3 regions of the Deefgea piscis genome follow, and region 3 is predicted to be linked to each of the others. Evidence: predicted binding sites of a transcription regulator. Region 3 holds the regulator's gene; each other region holds the start of a gene.
The links. Region 3 encodes NrdR, which represses ribonucleotide reductase genes. Its sites were predicted from a motif close to AAANACNATATATNGTNTTT; they were not measured.
Positions count from the first base shown of each region.

Region 1 (7,612 bases), 410 kb from region 3:
CAAGCCCAGCTCAGCACAACGGGCAAACAGCGCAGCAAATTTACTTGGCGGATGGCCCAATTCGCTCGAATCCAAACCCACCCCGTCGATTTGCGCCAAATAAGGCATTGCTTGCTCTAGCGTGGCAAAGCCGTCGGCTTCGCTTAAATGGCGCAAAAAGCACAAAATCAATTTGGACGTCATGCCAAATTGCGTTAAGGCATCGGCCAAAGCGCGGCGAATCCCCGCCAGCGGCACAGCAAAATCAATACCACGCGCAGTATGCGTTTGTGGATCGTAAAAAATCTCGGTGTGAACAATATTGTCCGCGTGAGCGCGCAGCACATACGCCCAAGTAAGATCGTAAAAATCTTGCTCAGTAATCAATACCGATGCACCGGCGTAATACAAATCCAAAAACGATTGCAAACTATCAAACTGATACGCCGCCCGCACCGCATCCACATCGGCATACGGCAACGCCACGCCGTTTTTTTGCGCCAAGGCAAACATCATCTCCGGCTCAAGCGAGCCCTCGATATGCAAATGCAATTCAGTTTTTGGCAAAGCCATAATCAATTGGTCGAGCGGGTGTTGGTTCACAATCATTCCTATTTATTCTCAATACGGGATCACCGATATTTAAATGCACTGATCAATCCATTTAAATATCGGCACCGCAAAGCGGCACCGAGGGTATATTGCTCAAAGCTAATTCTAAAGACATCTACAAACAGATACTCACCAATAAACATCCGCGAACTGGTGGGGCCAACCTCTACGACCCGGTGGGTACGCGGCCTTCGGCCTAAGCCATCCTACAGTTAGTGACTTTACACAAGCCTGCTGTGCCGCGCTCGTTGGTCTGGGGCTTAAACCCCGTTAAAACGAACACCGAGCACGAAGGGAGACAAACAGCCCTATCGTTTGGCTCGCGCCACGCGAGGGAACGGCGGAGCCGGGTTCGTATCGGGTCGCCTTTCTTTGATACTTTCTTTGGCGACGCAAAGAAAGTATCCCCCGCCGCGGGTAGCGACACCTAAAAACAGGTGCCGCAGGCACTTAAACCCATTTCACCCATGGTGGGTAGATAACCCACCCAGTTTTATTGGCAAGCTTCGCAATCTGGATTATCAATCGAGCAGAACTTCGCATCCGTCGCTGGGGTGTTATCCACTACTTCCGCCGCTTGAGTCACTGGCGTTGGGTGGCTGGTGCCATCCACGGCGACGGCGTTTAATTCGCCACCGCGACCGGTTGATTTCTCTGCCGATGTGGCTGCCAAAGTGCGGAGGTAATACGTGGTTTTTAGGCCGCGTAACCAAGCGAATTTATACAACTCGTCCAATTTTTTGCCCGATGCACCGGCCATATAGATATTGAGCGACTGCGCTTGGTCGATCCATTTTTGACGGCGACTTGCCGCTTCAACCAACCATTTCGGGTCCATTTCAAACGCCGTTGCATACAGCTCGCGGAATTCTTGTGGAATACGATCGATTTGTGCCACTGAACCGTCGAAGTATTTCAAGTCAGAGACCATCACTTCGTCCCACAAACCAAGGGCTTTTAAGTCACGCACCAAATGCTCGTTGATGACGGTAAATTCGCCGGACAAATTCGATTTCACGAATAAGTTTTGGTAAGTCGGCTCAATACACGCATCCACGCCAACAATGTTTGAAATCGTTGCTGTTGGCGCAATCGCCAAGCAGTTTGAGTTACGCATGCCGTAGGCGGCAATGCGATCACGCAACATCGTCCAATCCAGACGTGAGCTGCGATCCACTTCTAGATAGCCGCCGCGTTCTTCTTCGAGTAAGCGCAATGAGTCTTGTGGCAAGATGCCGCGATCCCACAAGCTGCCTTTGTACGAAGCGTAAATACCGCGCTCTTGCGCCAATTCAGTTGACGCCCAGTAAGCGTGATACGCCACGGTTTCCATTGATACGTCAGCAAATTCAACCGCCGCTTGCGAAGCGTATGGAATGCTCAATTCGTGCAAGCAATTTTGGAAGCCCATAATGCCCAAGCCCACTGGACGGTGCTTCAAGTTCGACGTGCGTGCTTTGCGAACTGGGTAGAAGTTAATGTCGATGACGTTATCGAGCATACGCATCGCCACTTTCACGGTGCGCGAGAGTTTTTCGGCGTCGAGCTGACCATTTTTTAAATGGTTGTATAAGTTGATCGAACCGAGATTACATACGGCGATTTCTTCTTCATTGGTGTTCAGCGTGATTTCAGTACACAGATTACTTGAATGCACGACGCCAACGTGTTGCTGTGGGCTACGAATATTACAAGGGTCTTTAAAGGTGATCCATGGATGACCAGTTTCAAACAACATGGTCAACATTTTGCGCCACAGGCCCAGCGCCGAAATCGTTTTAGCAACGCGCATTTCACCACGTGCGGCTTTGGCTTCGTAGGCGGTGTAAGCGGTTTCAAAGGCTTTACCGACTTTGTCGTGCAAATCAGGCACTTCAGATGGGCTAAACAAAGTCCATTCGCCACCATCCATCACTCGTTTCATAAACAAGTCAGGAATCCAGTTGGCCGAATTCATATCGTGCGTGCGGCGGCGATCGTCACCGGTATTTTTACGCAATTCAAGGAATTCTTCGATATCGGCGTGCCAAGTTTCAAGGTAAGCGCAGACTGCACCTTTGCGTTTACCACCTTGGTTCACGGCAACAGCAGTGTCGTTGACTACTTTAAGGAAGGGCACGACACCTTGTGATTTACCGTTGGTGCCTTTGATGTGGCTATTCATGGCGCGAACTGAAGTCCAGTCATTGCCCAAACCACCGGCAAATTTAGACAACAAGGCGTTTTCTTTTAGCGCTTCAAAAATACCGTCCAAATCGTCTGGCACAGTCGTTAAGTAGCAGCTCGACATTTGGCTGTGGCGGGTACCGGAATTAAATAGCGTTGGCGTCGAAGACATAAAGTCAAAGCTCGACAGCACATTGTAAAACTCAATGGCGCGCTCTTCACGATTCACTTCGTTCAGCGCCAAGCCCATGGCCACACGCATAAAGAACACTTGCGGCAGTTCAATGCGTTGATCATTGATATGCAAGAAATAACGATCGTATAGCGTTTGCAGGCCAAGGTAGCCAAACTGGTAATCGCGATTATGATCCAAGGCGGCAGCGATTTTGCTTAAATCGTACTGACCGAGTTTTTCATCGAGTAATTCAGCCGCAATCCCTTTTTTGATAAATTGTGGGAAATACGTGGCGTAGCGTTCAGCCATTTCTTCGTGGCTGGTTTCAGCGCCCAAAACTTCACGACGAATGGTATTGAGCAATAAACGCGCCGTTACCAAGCCGTAGGCTGGATCGTTCTCAAGGAAAGTACGCGCTGCCAATACGGCTGATTTACGCAATTCATCGGCAGACACACCGTCGTACACGTTTTTGAGCATTTCAGCCAAAATAACGGCTTGATCGGTGTATTGCTCAAGGCCGGTACATGCCGAGGCGATTAAGGCTTTGACTTTGTCTAAATCGAGCGGACGCAAGCTGCCGTCTTCAAATAAAACATTAATTTGGTGTTCTGGCTCGCTCTCGTGACGTGCAGCGGCGCGTTCACGCTGGCGTTCACTGCGATACAACACATAAGCGCGGGCAACGTCGTGCTCGCCTGAGCGCATCAAAGCCAATTCAACTTGGTCTTGGATGTCTTCGATATGAATCGCGCCACCTTCTGGCTTGCGACGCATCAAGGCCGACACGGCAGAATCCGTCAGCAGATGCACTTGATCGCGCACGGCGGCACTCGACGCGGCATGGCTGCCTTGCACAGCAATAAATGCTTTGCTTAAGGCGACCGAGATTTTCGATGGTTCGAACGCCACCACCGAGCCATTGCGGCGAATAATTTTATAATTTGCGTAGGCCGCGGCATCAAGTGTGATGTGAGAAAGTTTCGCTGTATCAGTCATTCGTTCACCAGTCGTGCAGCTAGCGGCTAAATCAAGCTCGCCACGCTGCTTGTGGATAATTTTGTGGGTTATTTGTGCAGAAAACACTACATCTTGTGTTGCCCTCTGCTTATAGACACAAATACTAGGGTAAAGAGGGGATCTGGTGCAAGTGGCCTGCTCTGTGCTAGTCGATCAATGGCGGCAATAAAAATCAAAATCCTTGTATGGCTTGATTTGATTGGCGCAGCAAACAAAAAGCATACAGACAGCGGGTTGCAAGTTTGCAACAAGAACAGTCCCGCCCACTCATTGATACTCATTGATAAATCAGCAGACACAAAAAAAGACAGCCAAAGCTGCCTTTTCTTCATTCATCACCAAATGATTTAAATCTTAGTGGTGGTGACCATGCGCGCCGTGTACGTGACCGTGCGACAATTCTTCGCTAGTTGCATCGCGCGAACATCAACTACTTAGCCAATAAATGGACTCATGCCGCCGTAGGTACAAAAAAAGACAGCCAAAGCTGCCTTTTCTCATTCATCACCAAACCATTTAAATCTTAGTGGTGGTGACCATGCGCGCCGTGTACGTGGCCGTGCGACAATTCTTCGCTAGTTGCATCGCGAACATCGACTACTTAGCCAATAAATGAACTCATGCCGCCGTAGGTACAAAAAAAGACAGCTAAAGCTGCCTTTTCTCATTTAAATCACCAAACCATTTAAATCTTAGTGGTGGTGACCGTGCGCGCCGTGTACGTGGCCGTGCGACAACTCTTCGCTAGTTGCATCGCGAACATCGACTACTTAGCCAATAAATGAACTCATGCCGCCGTAGGTACAAAAAAAGACAGCTAAAGCTGCCTTTTCTCATTTAAATCACCAAACCATTTAAATCTTAGTGGTGGTGACCGTGCGCGCCGTGTACGTGGCCGTGCGACAATTCTTCGCTAGTTGCATCGCGAACATCAACTACTGAAGCGACAAAGCGAATGCTCATGCCAGCAAATGGGTGGTTACCATCAACAGTGACAGTGCCGTCGTTGATTTCAGTTACGCGGAACAAAATCACATCGCCAGAAACAGGATCATCCGCTTCAAACATCATGCCCACTTCAACTTCTGGTGGGAACACGTCTTTGTCTTCTTCACGCACCAATTCTGGCTCGAATTCGCCAAAAGCGTCTTCAGCTGACATAGTTACTTCAACAGTGTCGCCAACGGCTTTACCGTGCAAAGCTTCTTCAACCAAAGGCAAGATGTTGTCGTAGCCACCGTGCAAATAAGCAATTGGCTCTTCGGTTTTGTCGATTTGTACGCCTTCTGCGTTGTACATTTCATAGTTAATGGTCACTGCGGAATTTTTTGCAATTTGCATTGTATTTAGTCCTGATAGTTAATGAATCTCGATCTGTTTGACGAGTTCTAGTATTTCAGCCGCATGGCCTTTGGGGGTCACGTGGTAGAAAGCATGCCGAATGATGCCCGTTTGATCAATCACAAACGTCGAGCGGTCAATACCGTATCTTACCATGCCCTTTGCTTCCCATCGGTGTTGCGCATGATACAAGGCAATCACTTCGCTCTCGGCGTCCGAGAGCAGCTCAAATTCAAGCCCGTGCTCATCAATAAATGACTCGTGCGCCATACAGTCATCTCGGCTCACACCGAGAATAACAGCGCCATATTTCGCAAATGCTGCAACACGGTCAGAAAACTCAATCGCTTCTAAAATACCGCCTGGCGTTTTGTCGCCATTAAAAAAATACAGGATAACAATTTTTTTACCCAAAAAATCAGCCAGTTGTACCGTATTCATTTGTGCGTCCGGCAAAGCGAACTGTGGTGCAACATCTCCAGAATTCAGCATAAATACTCCAGTCAGTGCGATAATTAGACTTCTTATTTTCCGTTATAGTCATCAGCCATGCGTAAAACACTATTAGGCGCCATCTCACCCGAAGAATTTTTACGTGAATATTGGCAAAAAAAACCTTTGCTCATTCGCCAAGCGTGGGCTGACTTCCCAGAAATCATCGACTACGCTCGCCTAGCCGAACTGGCCGAGCGCGACGATGTGCAATCGCGATTAATCGAATACAAAAATGAGCAATGGAAACTCGAAAGCGGGCCATTTACTCCGTCTCGCCTAAAGCGACTTGGCGAAACTGATTGGACTATTTTGGTCCAAAGCGTGAATCATTTAGTTCCGCATATTTCTGAATTATTGTACCGCTTTAATTTCCTACCTTACACGCGTCTTGATGACTTAATGATTTCTTATGCGCCGCCCGGTGGCACGGTTGGCCCACATTATGATTCGTATGATGTGTTTTTATTGCAAGTGGGTGGCAAAAAGCGCTGGCAAATTTCCAGCGATGATGCCAGCGGCTTTATCGAAGACGCGCCGATTCGCGTGCTAAAAGATTTTAACCCTGAGCAAGAATGGATTTTAGAGCATGGCGACATGCTGTATCTGCCGCCACAATACGCGCATTACGGCGTGGCACTTGAGCCGGGCATGACTTATTCGATTGGTTTTCGCGCGCCAAAGACACAAGAAATCGCCGTCAAATTTTTAGAGTATCTGCAAGACGAAATCTGCCTTGACGGTATGTACGCCGACCCTGATGCAACGGTAACCAATGTACCGGCAAGAATTGACGAGCAATTTACCGATCGCATCAGCCAAATGCTGCAAAACATTCAATGGAATGATGAGCGCGTGAAAGACTTTATTGGTCGCTACTTTACAGAGCCGCCACCGCATGTGTTTTTTGATCAAACCGAAGAATTGCTCGATTTTGATGATTTTGCTGCCGCAGTGGCGACATCGGGCGTGATGCTCGACCTAAAAAGCCAAATGCTCTACAGCGACGAGGCCATGTTTATTAATGGTGAATTACTAGAGTGTCCTGCTGAGGCAATTAATGAATTACAAACACTCGCAAATAATAGACAGCTTGAAGCTGGTGTTTATACTGAAGGTCTTATAGAAACCTTGTTCACTTATTATGAATATGGCTACATCACCCTCAAACCGAGCGGCACTGACACCGTTTGATCGCAAGCTGGATTATCAAACAGCACTGCTCAACGTTTTACGTTTAGCGCAGCGCGAGCTGATTCTTTGTGAGCGCGACTATTGCGAAAGCGATATTGATAGTCGCGCTTGCCATGATGCGCTGTGGGCTTTTTTTACTGCGCCCTCACCCGGGCGATTAAAAATCTTGGTGCAAAACGCCGATTTTTTGGCCACGCGCTGCCCGCGCCTATTGCAATTGCGTGATCGATTTTCACATTTAATTGAAATACGGCAAGTCACGACTTTTTCTTACGGGCAAGAAAAAGGCTTTGTCATCGCTGACCGACAATTTTTTATGCAAAGACATCATTTTTCGCACTTTCGTGGCGAGACTGGGGAAAACCCGCACGTCGTCGCGAATTTGCAACACGATTTTGCCCTACTCTGGGAGCAAGCTAGCCCTGCAGATAGCCTGCAACGCCTTTATTTATAAGGCTGTACACGCGGTTACACGAAGTAGCGAGATTCAATCTAAATACCCCCTGTTTTTGCCGCTTGGGCACTAGCCATTTTGTTCTGCAGTGCTTAGAATTCGTCCTGTCGGTTGTGTGAACAACTTAAGAAATTTATTTGAATCAAGTCAGCAAAATAGTTTGCTGTTTTGCTTTGAAA
Region 1 covers NZ_CP081149.1:2,441,439-2,449,050, forward strand. Annotated here, with positions in the region: gene K4H25_RS11215 (adenosine deaminase) at 1-552, opposite strand, end outside; gene K4H25_RS11220 (ribonucleoside-diphosphate reductase subunit alpha) at 1,085-3,931, opposite strand; gene K4H25_RS11225 (FKBP-type peptidyl-prolyl cis-trans isomerase) at 4,814-5,293, opposite strand; gene K4H25_RS11230 (peroxiredoxin) at 5,312-5,785, opposite strand; gene K4H25_RS11235 (cupin domain-containing protein) at 5,843-6,979, shown strand; gene K4H25_RS11240 (DUF7931 domain-containing protein) at 6,930-7,433, shown strand.
Region 1: a site for NrdR is predicted at 4,013-4,032, ahead of K4H25_RS11220 (ribonucleoside-diphosphate reductase subunit alpha). Genes of this name have one in related genera too.

Region 2 (7,612 bases), 1.1 Mb from region 3:
CCAATCCCAAATAAGCTGCCGCGAATTAATCACCACCACGGTTGCGGTGGTTTTTGAGTTCGATCAGGCGTTGGTTGCTAGAGCCGCGCCAGGGTTGGCTGGTGGGGGCATTTTGTTCGAATTTGCCGTCGATGAGCACGTCGATGTATTGCATGATGGCGAGGTCTTGCAGCTCTTCAAACACGTAGCCAGTCCAGAGCCAGATGTTTTTTTCGGGGTAGCGCTGTTTAAAGGCTTGGCAGAGTTGGAGGATGGCGTCCCGATTGGCCGGGTGCAGTGGATCACCGCCGGAGAGGCTAAGGCCGTCGTGTGATTCGCAGGCTTGCAGTAGTTTTTGTTCGATTTCAGCGGTGAAGGCTTGGCCGGATTTTCTATCCCATGTCGATGGGTTGTAGCAACCTTCGCACGCATGTTGGCAGCCGCTGACAAAAAGCGTCACGCGGATGCCGGGGCCGTTGATCAGATCATGCGTGTAATAGCGGTCGTAATTCATGGGTATAGGGTTGTGGGCATGTATTTAAAATACTTGTGTTGATATACCCAATCACTCAACCGCATGCGCGTGGTGTTTGACTCGGCGCATGACTTCTTTTTGTTTGCCGTTGTTAAACGGCCGAGCGTTGGGGCTGCCGAGGTAGCCGCAGACTCGGCGGGTGACTGATAGCGTGGCGCTGTCGTGGTTGCCGCAGTCGGGGCAGACAAAGCCGTTGGCGGTGGCGAGGGTTTCGCCCATAAAGCCGCAAGCGCCGCAGGCGTCAACCGGCGTATTACTGCCAAAATACGGCACACGTTCGATGGCGTAATCCCAAATGCGTTCGAGCGCCAAGAGATTGTGCTTCATATTGGGCAGCTCAACATAGGTAATGTGGCCGCCGGTTGCGAGCTCGGCATAGCCGGTTTCAAAGTCGATTTTTTCAAATGGATTGACTTTGCGGTACACATCCAGATGGAATGAATTGGTGTAATAGCCTTTGTCGGTCACGTCGCTGATGTCGCCAAAGCGTTCTTGATCGAGTTTACAAAAGCGGTAGCACAGCGATTCACTTGGCGTGGAATACAGCGAAAAGCCAAAGCCTGTTTCTTCTTTCCAGCGCTGCGTGGCATCCCCCATGGTTTTGACCACCTGGTGCAAAAAGGCTTGCGCGGCGCTGGCATCGGCGGGATGTTGACCAAACAGTAATACGCCAACTTCGTGCAGACCGATATAACCCAAAGAGATCGACGCGCGGCCATCTTTAAATAGCGTCATGATGTCGTCTTGCGGCTTGAGTCGAATCCCAAACGCCCCTTCGGTATACAAAATCGGGGCTACATTGGCTTTTACGCCTTGCAGTCGTTGGATGCGAATATTGAGTGCGCGTAAGCATACTTGTAGGCGCTGCGCTAATAACTGATTAAATTGCTCGATATTGCCTTGCGCTTCAATGGCAATACGCGGCAGGTTCAGGCTGACTACACCTAGATTATTGCGGCCATTGAGGACTTCTTTACCTTGTTCATCGCGCCAAGCGGGCAAAAAGCTGCGGCAACCCATCGGTGATACTGGCACGCTCGAACCGGTAATTTGGCGATTGAGCTTGGCCGAGATAATGTCCGGATACATACGTTTGGACGTGCATTCGAGCGCCAATTGTTTGATGTCGTAATTGGGATCAGTGGGCTTGAGGTTAATGCCTTCGTCGATAAAAAACACCAATTTAGGAAACACCGGTGTGGTGCCTTCTTTGCCTAGGCCTTTAATTCGTACGCGCAAAATCGATTGCTGAATAATGCGCTCAGCCCAGCTGGTGCCCATGCCGAATGAAAAGGTTACAAAGGGCTGCTGACCATTGGAGCTAAACAGCGTGTTGATTTCGTATTCACACGCTTGAATGCCGTCGTAGGCTTCTTTTTCGGTGCGCTCGGTGGCGTAGCGTTCTGGGTCGGTAATGCCATATTCATGAGCAATGGCCAAATTTTTGGCATGGCTTTTGAGCACATACGGCGCGAGCACTTGGTCCAAATTGGGAATGGTGGTGCCGCCATATTGATGGCTGGCCACTTGAGCAATAATTTGCGCTGTGACCGCGCAAGCGACGCCGACGGATTTAGGGCTTTCGATTTTTGCATTGCCAAGGCGAAAACCGTTTTTGAGCATGCCTTCTAAATCGACGAGGCAGCAATTGGTTAGCGGCAAAAACGGTGAGTAATCCAGATCATGAAAATGGATATCGCCTTGGTGGTGCGCTTCTAAAATATCTTTGGGCAAAAAGGTGCTGGCAAATTGTTTCGAGACAATGCCGGCCATCAGGTCACGCATCACCGGAAAGACATTGGCATCTTTATTGGCGTTTTCAGTAGTGGCTTCGCTGTCGGTTTTATTGACTAAGCCCATCAGTTTGGCGTGTAGCTCCGAGCCTTGCGCGCGCGTGCGATCTCTGTCGTAGCGATATTGAATATAAATCCGCGCCACTTCGGGGTAATCATGCATCAAGGCGTCTTCGACCCATTGCTGAATCGTTGGAATATCTAATAAGCCGGTAGGGGCATTGTGCTGGCTCAAAGTGCGGCATTGTGCTTCAACTTGGCTGGTGATTTGTTCGGCCAATTGGTCTGGCTGCGGATATTTTGCAGCAGTGGCAGCGCGGCGGCAGGCTTCAAAAATTTTGGCACTGTCGTAGGCGGCTTTGGCGCCGTCGCGTTTAATCACTTTGAGCATTGCTGTTTTTTCCTTGGTGCGTAATCAGTGGTACAGGTATTGAGATTATTGGCTGACAGGGCTTTTGCTTTTGGCCTGCAGCTTATTGTGTTGGTTTGTGGCTTTATCTCGAAGCAAACACAATATATGGTGTTTTTGTTTTGCTTGCTGCACATAATGGGCTGTTTTTGATGGTGGTCAATATTTGTTTTTTTTGCTTGGATGAGGCCAAATAATGACAATTTGTCGTGTTTATGCCGCGTCTTTGCGTGGCTTTGCTGAGCTGGCAGGCGTTGATGCTATGCTGAAAATCTGTTTGCAATACTTAAGAATTACTTGCTTATGAAAAAATTAGCGCTGTTTTTTTTGCTCAGTTTGAGCTTGCTGTCACCGTTGTCGGCAAAGGATAAAAAAGAGCTGAATTTATTACCCAATAGCAATGTGCAACGCAGCGCCAATGCGGTGTTGTCTTTGATGTCGTATTCGGTGATTTTGGATTTGGCCGCCAGTAGTTTGTCGATTAAAGGTACTGAAAGTGAAAATAAAAAATTAATGATGACGCAATTGGGGGGCGGTTCAACCATCAGCAAAGATGTGCCTTTGTATTTGGAAGGCGCGTTAGCGGGCAGCCGTTTTGACCCGACTTTTGTCGCCACTAATGGCGAACAAGAGCGTGCGATTCCGCTCAAATGGACTTCCTTAAGTGGCACTGGTGGTATCGGCTGGGATTTTCCGATTGCAGAAAATTGGGTGTTGCGACCGATTGTTAATTTTTCATTGGGTACGGTGGCGAGTGATTTAAAAATCGCCAATTGGTGGATTAATTATAAAACGGGCAAAGAGTTTAATTTTTTTGATAAAGGCAGCATGAATGTGTACGGCTTAGGCGGCGCTTTAATGCTCGATTACGAGCTGGTCAAGCCCGAATACGAAGTGGATTTAGAGCTGCGCCTATCTCAAGTGCATTTGCAAACGTTTAAAACGAACGATGCGGTAGCCGGCAGTGCCAAGTCGCAAACCGCCAATGTCTGGACGCGATATCGTGCGCCGACAGGACTGACTTTTTTAAGCCGTCCGCTGCGTTATGTATTAGAAGCATCGCATTCGCATTATTACGGTGATCAGGCTGGGGTCTTGGGCTTTGATTATTTATCTACCGTGGGATTAGGTTTTGAGGTCGATAGCAGCGCGCATCCTGTGTTTGTAACCCGTACCCGGTTTTTAATGCGCTATATGTTTGGACCGAATGTATCGGGCTCAGGGATGAGTATTGCGATGAGTTTTTGATGGGATTAGCTTTAAGCCAATATAAAAAACAATGCCATTGTAGGGTGGAATAAGCACAGCGCATTCAACCTTGTCGCGAAGCTTATGGTGGAATGCACTTCGTTTATTCCACCCTATGGTTGGCAAATTTTAATTGCTTGATGGTTGAGTATTTCCATCTAGCCATTTAAATAGAAAGGCTAGATGGAAATACCTTGGTCTTTGAGGTTTTAAATTCAAACAGTTTGCCGGTAATTTAGAGCATAAAGCGGGCGAGGTCGTCGTTGCTGGCGACGCTGGCGAGTTTGCTGCTAACAAATTCAGCATCAATGGTCACCGTGCCACGTTTGGCGTCGAATGAAATGTCGGCGAGTAAACGCTCCATCACGGTATACAAGCGGCGTGCGCCGATGTTTTCGGTGCTTTCATTGACTTGCCATGCCATGTGCGCCAGTTTGCGAATCCCGTCTTCGGTGTATACCAGCTCGACGTCTTCAGTCGCTAGCAAAGCTTGATATTGCTTGGCTAAGCAAGCATCGGTGCCGGTGAGAATGGTGGCAAAATCGTCCACCGTGAGCGAATTGAGCTCAACGCGAATCGGGAAACGGCCTTGCAACTCAGGAATCAAATCCGATGGTTTGGCTAAATGAAACGCGCCAGAGGCAATAAACAAAATATGGTCAGTTTTGACCATGCCGTATTTGGTGGTCACGGTGGTGCCTTCCACTAGCGGCAGCAAATCACGCTGTACGCCTTGGCGTGACACTTCACCGCCTTGTCCTTCTGAGCGGGTGGTCACTTTGTCGATTTCGTCGATAAACACAATGCCGTTTTGTTCAACCGCGCGTAGCGCCTCGGTTTTGGTGTCTTCATCATTGACTAGTTTGGCGGCTTCTTCGTCGATCAATGCTTTGAGTGCGTCAGGTACTTTGAGTTTTTGTGCCTTGGTTTTTTCACTCATTGCGCCTTTAAACATATTTTGAATCTGGCTAGAGAAGTCTTCCATTCCCGGTGGCGCAAATACTTCCATTGTCGGCGCAGTGGCCGCAACTTGGATTTCGATTTCTTTGTCGTCAAATTTGCCTTCACGCAGCATTTTTCTGAATTTTTGCCGCGTTTCGCTCATGCCATCATTGGCATTGACTTCGCCATACGCTGGCGCTGCGGGCGGCAATAGCACATCGAGTACGCGGTTTTCTGCTGCGTCTTCGGCCTTGATGCGATTTTTGCTGATGGCTTGATCGCGAACTTGCTTGATGGCGATTTCGATTAAGTCGCGAATGATGCTGTCGACGTCTTTGCCGACATAGCCGACTTCGGTGAATTTAGTCGCTTCAACCTTAATAAATGGTGCGTCAGATAATTTGGCCAGCCGGCGAGCGATTTCGGTTTTCCCTACGCCAGTCGGGCCAATCATCAAGATGTTTTTTGGCGTGATTTCGCTACGCAGTGGCTCGGCCACTTGCTGACGACGCCAGCGATTACGCAGCGCAATGGCCACGGCTTTTTTGGCTGCGGCTTGGCCGACGATGTGTTTGTCCAGTTCGTGGACAATTTCTTGTGGGGTCATTTGAGTCATTGCGCAATCCTTAAGCATACGGTTTTGAATCACATCTGGGCATTTGGCGATTTTTAAAGGTCTGAGTGTGACTTGGAGGAGACGTGAGTGCGATTGCTGGAGTGATAGCTAGTGCATTTCCCTGAATTTTGACTAATCTACTAAATATGGCTTGCGTGGAGATGACGCTTGCTTGTTTCACTCCTTATTTCACAATGATTTAAATGTATAAAATTTTGCGTGTGTTGTAAGAGGCGACCACACGATGGGGTTTAACAGGGGCGCATGATGATTGATGATGAAAACTGGCTCGAAGAAGATACTGATTTATCGCTCCGTGCGGAGATAGAGCCGTGGAATGTACTGGTGGTGGATGATGAGCCCGATATTCATCATGTGACCAAATTGGCCCTATCTAATATTGATTTTTTAAACCGACCGCTGAATTTATTGTCGTGTTATTCAGGCGCAGAAGCCTTGGATATGCTTAACACGCGGGACGATATCGCCTTGGTGTTGCTCGATGTGGTGATGGAGTCAGAAGACGCCGGTTTAAATGTGGCCAGAGATATTCGCGAAAAACTACACAATCATCATATCCGGATTATTTTGCGCACTGGCCAGCCCGGTGTTGCACCAGAACGACACGTCATTGAAAACTACGATATTAATGATTACAAAGCCAAAACTGAGCTTACGCGCGATAAATTGTATACCGCGGTGCTAGGGACATTGCGCTCTTATAACGACATCATGTTGATTGAACATCAACGTCGGCAATTAGATGCCAATCGTCGTGGGTTGATCAAAGTCGTCGATGCATCAACAACGATTTTTAAACAGCAATCAGTGATTAAGTTCGCGCAAGGCGTGCTCGAGCAATTGCAGTCATTATTGTTTTTTGAGCAAGACGCTTTGTATGTGGTGGTCACTGGCGGGCTGGCGGCTTTGTCGCAAAGCGATGATTTAACCATTATGTATGCTACTGGTGGCTATCAGACTTTTTGTGGGCAGACCTTGGCTAATGCCGAATTAAGTCGTTTAAAACCATCGATTGACGAGGCACTTGCGCAGCGGCATAGCATTTTTGCGGCCGACCATTTTATTGGTTTTTTTCAAGCACCTTTGGGTTCGGTGAATTTACTGATTATTGATGGTCCGGTGGCGCTGTCGCACCCTGATGCCAATTTAATCGAAATGTTTTGTAAAAATGTCGCGATTGCGTATGAAAACTTGATGCTCAATAAAGAGATCGAAGAAACGCAACGCAGCATTATTTATCAGCTTTCTGAAGTCATCGAAAATCGTTCAAAAGACACCGGTAAACATATTCACCGAATGGCTGAGTTTTCTTATGCGCTGGCCATTGTGCTGGGTCTGAGTGAAGAAGAAGCCGAGATTATTCGCATCGCCAGCCCCTTGCACGATATTGGCAAAGTCGGCATTCCCGATTTGGTGCTCAATAAGCCCGGCATTTTAGACGCACAAGAGCGGGCGGTGATGAATACGCATGCGCAGCTCGGTTATGAAATGCTCAAAGCGTCTAAACCGCGAATTTTAAAAATGGCCGCTGTGATTGCCCACCAGCACCATGAAAAATGGGATGGCAGTGGTTATCCGCAGCAATTGGTCGGCGAGCAGATTCATATTGCTGGGCGAATTATTGCTTTGGCGGATGTGTATGATGCGCTGGCGCATTCACGTTGCTACAAACCACCATGGTCGCGTGAGCGGGTGTTGGATGAAATTAAAGCCGGATCGGGTAGTCATTTTGATCCAGAAGTGGTGGATGCGTTTTTCCGTTGCTTACCAAAAATTGAAGAAATCAGAATGTCTTATCGAGATTACGCTGACTAATCTATGCGTAAGGCGTGACTTTTACGGTTAGAATGGGCGATTGTAATAAATCGCCCCTTTTTTTGCCGTTAGCAATCGATTGCTGGATTAAGTCGTAAAGCAAAATGTTTTTTGGCCTTGTTCTCTCGTTGTCGGCTACGGTCTGAGCAACGCTTGGCGTTAACATTTTGCCTGTATCACTTAGCCAATCAGTCGATTAAACCAAGGTCATGCGCCAATGAATAAAGACTACCTCGAACGAACACTCTCAGCCC
Region 2 covers NZ_CP081149.1:911,469-919,080, forward strand. Annotated here, with positions in the region: gene nrdG (anaerobic ribonucleoside-triphosphate reductase activating protein) at 26-493, opposite strand; gene nrdD (anaerobic ribonucleoside-triphosphate reductase) at 545-2,698, opposite strand; gene K4H25_RS04360 (hypothetical protein) at 3,020-3,964, shown strand; gene hslU (ATP-dependent protease ATPase subunit HslU) at 4,200-5,522, opposite strand; gene K4H25_RS04370 (response regulator) at 5,787-7,358, shown strand; gene ilvA (threonine ammonia-lyase, biosynthetic) at 7,576-7,612, shown strand, end outside.
Region 2: a site for NrdR is predicted at 2,814-2,833, ahead of nrdD (anaerobic ribonucleoside-triphosphate reductase). Genes of this name have one in related genera too.

Region 3 (7,612 bases):
TTAAGGCTTTAATTAAATTGTTTTCTAGCACCAAAGCTTCGGCTTCAGAACGCACCACTGTCGTTTCAACAGTTGCCACTTGCGCCAACATTAAGCGAATTCGCGGGCTTTGATCATTTTTTTGAAAATAAGACGACACCCGCTTTTTAAGGCTTTTAGCCTTACCGACATATAACACCGTGCCATCGGCAGCGATATAACGATAAACGCCAGGCAAATCGGGCAAAAGACGTACGGTATCGACTAAAGCCGCTCTTTGCAGTTGCGCCTCGTTCAATTCGGGTAATTCAGCAGGCGAATCGATCATAAATAAGCACGAAGCAAATACAGCGGAATCATGGCAAAAACAGCAGCCAAAATATCGTCGATCATGACACCAAATCCGCCTTTAACATACTGATCCAACCAACGAATCGGCCAAGGTTTCAGAATATCAAACACACGAAACAAAACAAAAGCCAGCGTCCATGCCAATACGGTCGGCGGTGCAATGCAAAGAACCAGCCACATGGCGACGATTTCATCGATCACAATGCCGCCATAATCACTCACCCCCAAATTGCGGCCAGTTAGCTCGGCGGCCCAAGTGCCAATAATAAATGCGGGAATACACAGCAGCGCGATGGTCAGTGGTGTAAAAAAATACTGCAAAAGCGCAAACAAAGGAAGCGCCGCTAAAGTACCCCAAGTGCCTGGTGCAACTTTAGGCAAACCACTTCCAAAGCCCAGCGCAATAAAATGCGCTGGGTGCGCCAAAAGAAAGCGAAGATCAACAGCGATCTGAGGTTGTTTTTTCATTTAAAGTGATCAAAACCAGTAAACGGGGTCGCGATGACGTTCCCTGATGCATCAAATACTTGCACTAAGGGCGATTGAGGCTGCTGGGTGATGATTTCCCCGACCCGATACAAGGGTGTCGCCAAGCTTTGTCCAATGGCTAAAATTTGCTGGCGCTGCAAAGGCGATGCTGTAAAACAGAGCTCATAATCGTCCCCTCCTGCGAGCACGGCTTCTAAAGCCAGCGTGCTCGGGAGCGCCTTGAGTTCAGCGGCATATGGCATCAAATCGAGTTCAAGCCGTGCCGCGCATTTTGATTGCTCACAAATATGCGCCAAATCGCCCAGAATGCCATCCGACAAATCCAGTGCCGCACTTGCAATACCGCGCAATGCCATACCCAGTGCCAGCCGAGGCGTAGGCTGATCTAAGCGCAAATCACAGCGTTGGGCGATATCGGCAGGTAAAGCAATGCGACCCGTACGATGCATCACGGCCGCAGCGGCGGCACCTAAAGCGCCAGACACCCACACATCGTCGCCGATTTGAGCGCCGCTACGCAGCAAAGCTTGCCCGCTTGGAATCTCGCCGGCAATTTGAATTGAAATGGTTAATGGCCCTTTGGTCGTGTCACCGCCAACCAAAGACACCGCATGTTGATCGGCCAAGGCAAATAGTCCACGACTAAATGCTGCCAACCAAGCTTCGTCCATGGCTGGCAAGGCCAGCGACAGCGTAAACCAAGTCGGTTTTGCCCCCATTGCCGCCATGTCGGACAAATTAACGGCCAAGCATTTATGCCCTAACCGCTCAGGATCGGCATCGGCAAAAAAATGCCGACCCGCGACCAGCATATCCACCGAAATGGCCAATTGATGCTGAGCGGTGATCGACATTAATGCGGCATCATCACCAATACCTAAATCGGCATTGACCGCTGGGCGGGTAAAATATTTAGCGATTAAATCGAATTCATTCACAACATTTAACCCTGCCCAAGCAACTGGGCAGTTAAGGGGGATTTTAAATTAACGACGTTTTGCTGCCGCAGCAGCAAACTCTTCGGCGCGCACCAAAGCGGCCAACTTGTCGAGTACACCATTCACAAAACGATGACCGTCTGAACCACCAAATGTTTTGGCCAATTCAATCGACTCATTGATAATGACCGGATATGGTGTTTCTGGCATTGAAATAATTTCGAAAGCGCCAGTATATAAAATCGCCATTTCAACGATGCTAACTTCTTCCAATGGGCGCTCAACGTGTGGCTCAAGTGCTTTGGTTAAAGCACCGGCGTCTTTAATCACGCCAAACAAAATGCCACGGTACAAAGCTTCATCGCACTTGTTAAAATAAGAAGTACTGTTGTGAATAAAAAGATCAATATTATTGACCGTATCCCGCGTCATTAGCCATTGGTAAGTCCCTTGAACGGCAAATTCACGCGCACGGCGACGAGCCGATTTGGGTTTTGGACGAGGTGCTACGATGGCTTCAGTCATACTTGTAATGCCTTAATTAAATTAGCCGTTTCCACGACAGTGCGAGCCGCATCACGGCCCTTTTCTTTGATACGAATTTCTGCTTGCTCATCCGTGTCGGTAGTTAAAATCGCATTCGCAATTGCAATCCCAAAATCCAAGCCCACACGTGTTACCCCAGCGCCCGACTCATTGGCCACCAGTTCAAAATGATAAGTATCGCCTCGAATGACCGCACCAAGTGCAATCAAGCCATCAAAACGATCGCTTTCAGCCATGGTTTGTAAAACCACGGGAATTTCTAAAGCGCCGGCCACCGAACACAGCACGATATCTTGCTCGGCCACACCGAGCGCCAATAACTCAGTCAGGCAAACATCACGTAGGCCTTCACAAACGGGGGTGTTAAATCGGCTCATTACCACACCAATCCGCAATCCCGCACCAGACAAAACGGGTGCAATTGTTGGAATATTTTTTGACATTTTCATTTTCCTTCTGGGGCAATAAAGCCCGTAATTTCTAATCCAAATCCCATCATGCTCGGGATTTTACGCTCTGGTGACATTAGGCGCATCCGGCCAACGCCTAAGTCTTTTAACATCTGCGCGCCAATCCCATAGGTGCGTAAATCCCATTTTTGCGGCGGATTGAGCTTTAACTCAGGTAGCGCACGGCCCAAAAGATCGGAGCCCAGCTCGGTGCGATGCAATAAAATCACCACGCCTTCACCTGCGGCGGAGATGGCATTCAACGTCGCTTCAATAGACCAAGAGTGCGCAGATGAATCTAGATCAATCCAGTCCATCACCGATAATGGCTCATGCACTCGAACCAGAACCTCACGATCAACTGCAGGCTGACCTTTGATTAACGCTAAGTGCGTTGCTGCGGTTAATTTATCGCGATAAACCGCCAATTCGAACTCACCGGCCAAGGTGCGAATCATACGCCGACCCACACATTCGACCAGTGATTCTGTTTGACTACGGTAATGAATTAGATCGGCAATAGTACCAATCTTCAGTTGATGCGTTTTCGCAAACTCAAGCAATTCTGGCAAACGAGCCATAGTGCCGTCTTCATTCATGATTTCGCAAATGACTGATGCTGGGGTTAAACCCGCCATCATCGCTAAATCACAGCCTGCCTCGGTGTGTCCGGCACGAACCAGAACGCCGCCCGGTTGCGCCATAATCGGAAATACATGGCCAGGTGAGACTAAATCACTGGCTTTAGCACCAAAAGCAACCGCTTTTTGAATCGTCAGCGCGCGGTCATGCGCTGAAATACCGGTAGTGACCCCTTCGGCCGCTTCGATTGAAGCGGTAAAGTTGGTGCCAAACGAAGAACCATTGTTTTTGACCATCGTTGGTAAATTAAGCTGCTGGCAACGCGTTTGATCGAGTGTTAAGCAAATTAAGCCACGCCCAAATTTAGCCATAAAGTTAATGGCTTCAGGCGTCACAAAATCGGCGGCCAGCACCAAATCACCTTCGTTTTCGCGGTCTTCTTCGTCGACCAAAACCACCATGCGACCGGCTTTTAATTCGGCAATAATTTCATTAACAGGTGCGATCTGGCTCATTATTTTGACTCCAAAGAAACCATACGTTCAACATAGCGAGCGATCAAATCAATTTCTAAATTAACGCGCTGACCTGGCTCAATCGCCCCTAACGTCGTCACTGACAGCGTATGTGGGATTAGGTTAATCGAAAATTCACAGCCATCGATCACGTCACGAATCCAGTTAGTCGTTAACGAAACGCCATTGACGACCACCGAGCCCTTTACTGCCAAATATTTTGCTAAGCCAGCCGGCGCCAAAATAATTAATTCGCGATTGTCCCCCACTGAATCAAAACTGCGAACCAGCCCAACGCCATCCACATGTCCTGAAACCAAATGACCGCCAAGCATATCACCCAAGCGCATGGCTTTTTCTAAATTCACTGCGCCGATTGCATCTAATCCTACGGTGCAACGCAAAGACTCATCGGAGACGTCGATTAAATATTTGCCATTGGGTATTTGCTCGACAACAGTCATGCATGCGCCATTGTGGGCAATACTGTCGCCTAAACCGACATTCGATAAATCTAAATCACCCGCATCGATGGTTAAGCGTACGCCGCCATCAAAAGGCGTAACGGCTTCAATCTGGCCGATCGCTTGAATAATGCCTGTAAACATAAACGTCCTTATTTTTCCGGTTGAGCGGGAAAGACCAGCGGATTGGCTGCCTTGACGCGCTGTGACGACTTTAATTCATTGCAATGATTGCAAAAAAAGTTACTCGCGCCACATGCTTTTAACACTTCAATTTCCTTGCCGCAATCAGGGCAAACAATGATGGGTTTTGAATTCATTTTTATTTTCCTAACCATTCGGTTGCTGGATCAGTAAAACGCAGAATAATGCGCTGATCATCACCCACCATACGTCGAGCAATGTGCGTTGGGACTTGTTTTTGACTTAAATCACTCAAGCAAAACTGTGCCATCGCCTGCCCTTGCCCCAGCAATACCGGCGCTTGATACAGCCACAATTCGTCAATTAAACCTGCCGCAAAAAAAGCGCCGACTAAAGTACCACCGGCCTCAAGCGTCACTTCATTGCAACCGCGTACTGCCAATACGTCACATAGTGCAGCCAAATCAATCCGAACGCCGGATTGATCAGGGCACAAAATCACTTCAGCACCTGCTGCTTCCAAAGCCAATCGGCGCTCTGTCTCTTGCGCCGCGACAATCAAAACTTGACCCTGCTGTAAAATTTTAGCCGATACGGGCGTGCGCATTTGACTATCTAAAATCACCTTAATCGGCTGACGCTCAACTGGGAAATCACGCACATTGAGCTGGGGGTCGTCATGCAAAATCGTTGCAATGCCAGTGATCATCGCACATGAGCGGGCACGAATTCGTTGTACATCCGCACGAGCAGCAGGCCCCGTAATCCATTGGGACTGCCCATTACTAAGTGCAATCTGCCCATCCAAACTGGCGGCAACTTTACAGCGCAGCCAAGGCCGTTGACGGATCATCCGGCTAAAAAAACCTTGATGGTGCGTCAATGCCTCGGCAGCCATTAAACCATGCTCAACGACAATGCCATGCTCGGCCAGTCGCTGTAAGCCCTGCCCTGATACCAGAGGATTTGGATCCAATAATGCGGCAATCACTCGTGTCACGCCAGCAGCAATCAGCGCGTTGGCGCAGGGCGGCGTTTTTCCAAAGTGACTACATGGCTCTAAAGTGACATACGCAGTGGCACCTTGTGCGGCCGAACCCGCAGCACGCAGCGCCATCACTTCGGCATGCGCGCCACCGGCGGCTTGGGTATGGCCCATGCTGATTATTTGATCGTTTTTAGTCAAAACACAGCCAACACTCGGATTGGGCGAGGTGTTATTTTGGCCCAATTTGGCCTGATGCAGCGCCTGAGCCATCATAAGGTAGTCGATCGAACGCCAAGCCATGCCTATTCCTTGCTGACTTCACGAATGACGTCACGAAAATCTTCAACGTCTTGAAATGAGCGATACACTGAGGCAAAGCGGATATAGGCGACTTTATCGAGCTTGGCGAGCTCAGCGATCACCATTTCACCGATCTGTCGCGACATAATTTCTCGTTCGCCAACAGTCAGTACTTTTTGAATAATTCGGGAAATGGCTTCATCAACCAAAGGGGTTGGCACTGGGCGCTTGTGTAAGGCGCGCATAAAACTGGTGCGAATTTTTTCTCTTTCAAATTCAACACGCTGACCAGTTTGCTTCACTACTTGCGGCATACGTACTTCAGCAGTTTCAAAAGTGGTGAAACGCTTATCGCAAATCGCACAACGACGACGACGACGTACAGTATCCCCTTCGTCAGAAACGCGAGAATCCACGACTTGAGTGTCGGGTGAACCGCAAAATGGGCATTTCATAGCACGAAAACCTAAAAAGAACGAATAAAGAGCATCTTAAGCTGTTCATTTCATATTGAACAGCCAAGCCAAGGCACATTGGTAGTAATACGCTTGGTATATTAATCCAAGTCAACTGAGAATTGCCTTGGATTAATATACCTAATCTTGGTACATCAAAATGCAAAAAGGTGGTGCAGGTGCACCACCTTTTTTAATTGCGTGAAATTATACTTCGTAAACTGGGAAACGCGCCGTTAATGCTTTTACTTTTTCGGCAACCGCGGCCAAATTAGCTTCATCATTCGGGTTGTCTAATACATCAGCAATTAAATGCGCAACTTGAATGGCTTCTGCTTCTTTAAAGCCGCGAGTGGTAATGGCAGGTGCACCAATACGAATCCCCGAGGTTACAAATGGGCTTTCTGGATCATTTGGGATCGCATTTTTATTAACGGTAATGTGTGCTTTGCCCAAAACGGCATCCGCAGCTTTACCAGTCAAGCCTTTAGGGCGCAAGTCAACCAAGAATACGTGCGATTCGGTACGACCAGAAATAATCCGCAAACCACGTTCAGCCAAGGTTGCCGCCATGGCTTGTGCATTGAGCAACACTTGTTTTTGGTAAGTTTTGAATTCTTCTGTTGCCGCTTCTTTAAATGCAATCGCTTTACCTGCGATCACGTGCATTAGCGGGCCGCCTTGCAATGTTGGGAACACATTAGAATTGATTGATTTTTCAAACTCAGCTTTAGCTAAGATAATCCCGCCACGTGGACCACGCAATGTTTTGTGCGTAGTCGATGTTACAAAGTGAGCGTGCGGTACTGGATTTGGATAAACGCCTGCCGCGATCAAACCAGCGTAATGCGCCATATCAACCATGAAGTAAGCGCCAACTTTGTCGGCGATTTCACGCATACGCGCCCAGTCAAAACGCAGTGCGTAGGCTGATGCACCACCGATCAACAATTTTGGCTTGGTTTCTAGCGCAACGCGCTCCATATCGTCGTAATCGATTTCTTCGTTTTCATTCAAACCGTAAGCCACGATATTGAATAATTTACCTGATAAATTAGCTGGCGAACCATGCGTTAAATGACCACCATGACCCAGATTCATACCCATAATGGTATCGCCCGGTTTCAAGATAGAAAAATACACCGCTTGATTAGCTTGTGAGCCAGAGTGCGGCTGCACATTGGCGTATTCAGCGCCAAACAAAGCTTTTACACGATCAATAGCGAGTTGTTCGATGACGTCAACGTATTCACAGCCACCATAAAAACGCTTACCAGGATAACCTTCGGCGTATTTATTTGTCAGTTGCGAGCCTTGAGCCTCCATCACTGCTGGGCTAGTGTAGTTTTCCGATGCGATCAGCTCGATGTGTTCGTGCTGACGAACAACTTCGGCCGCCATGGCAGCGGCGA
Region 3 covers NZ_CP081149.1:2,031,958-2,039,569, reverse strand. Annotated here, with positions in the region: gene uvrC (excinuclease ABC subunit UvrC) at 1-307, opposite strand, end outside; gene K4H25_RS09500 (phosphatidylglycerophosphatase A family protein) at 304-798, opposite strand; gene thiL (thiamine-phosphate kinase) at 795-1,757, opposite strand; gene nusB (transcription antitermination factor NusB) at 1,806-2,282, opposite strand; gene ribH (6,7-dimethyl-8-ribityllumazine synthase) at 2,279-2,746, opposite strand; gene ribBA (bifunctional 3,4-dihydroxy-2-butanone-4-phosphate synthase/GTP cyclohydrolase II) at 2,749-3,849, opposite strand; gene K4H25_RS09475 (riboflavin synthase) at 3,849-4,457, opposite strand; gene K4H25_RS17125 (YfgJ family double zinc ribbon protein) at 4,466-4,633, opposite strand; gene ribD (bifunctional diaminohydroxyphosphoribosylaminopyrimidine deaminase/5-amino-6-(5-phosphoribosylamino)uracil reductase RibD) at 4,636-5,745, opposite strand; gene nrdR (transcriptional regulator NrdR) at 5,748-6,200, opposite strand; gene glyA (serine hydroxymethyltransferase) at 6,408-7,612, opposite strand, start outside.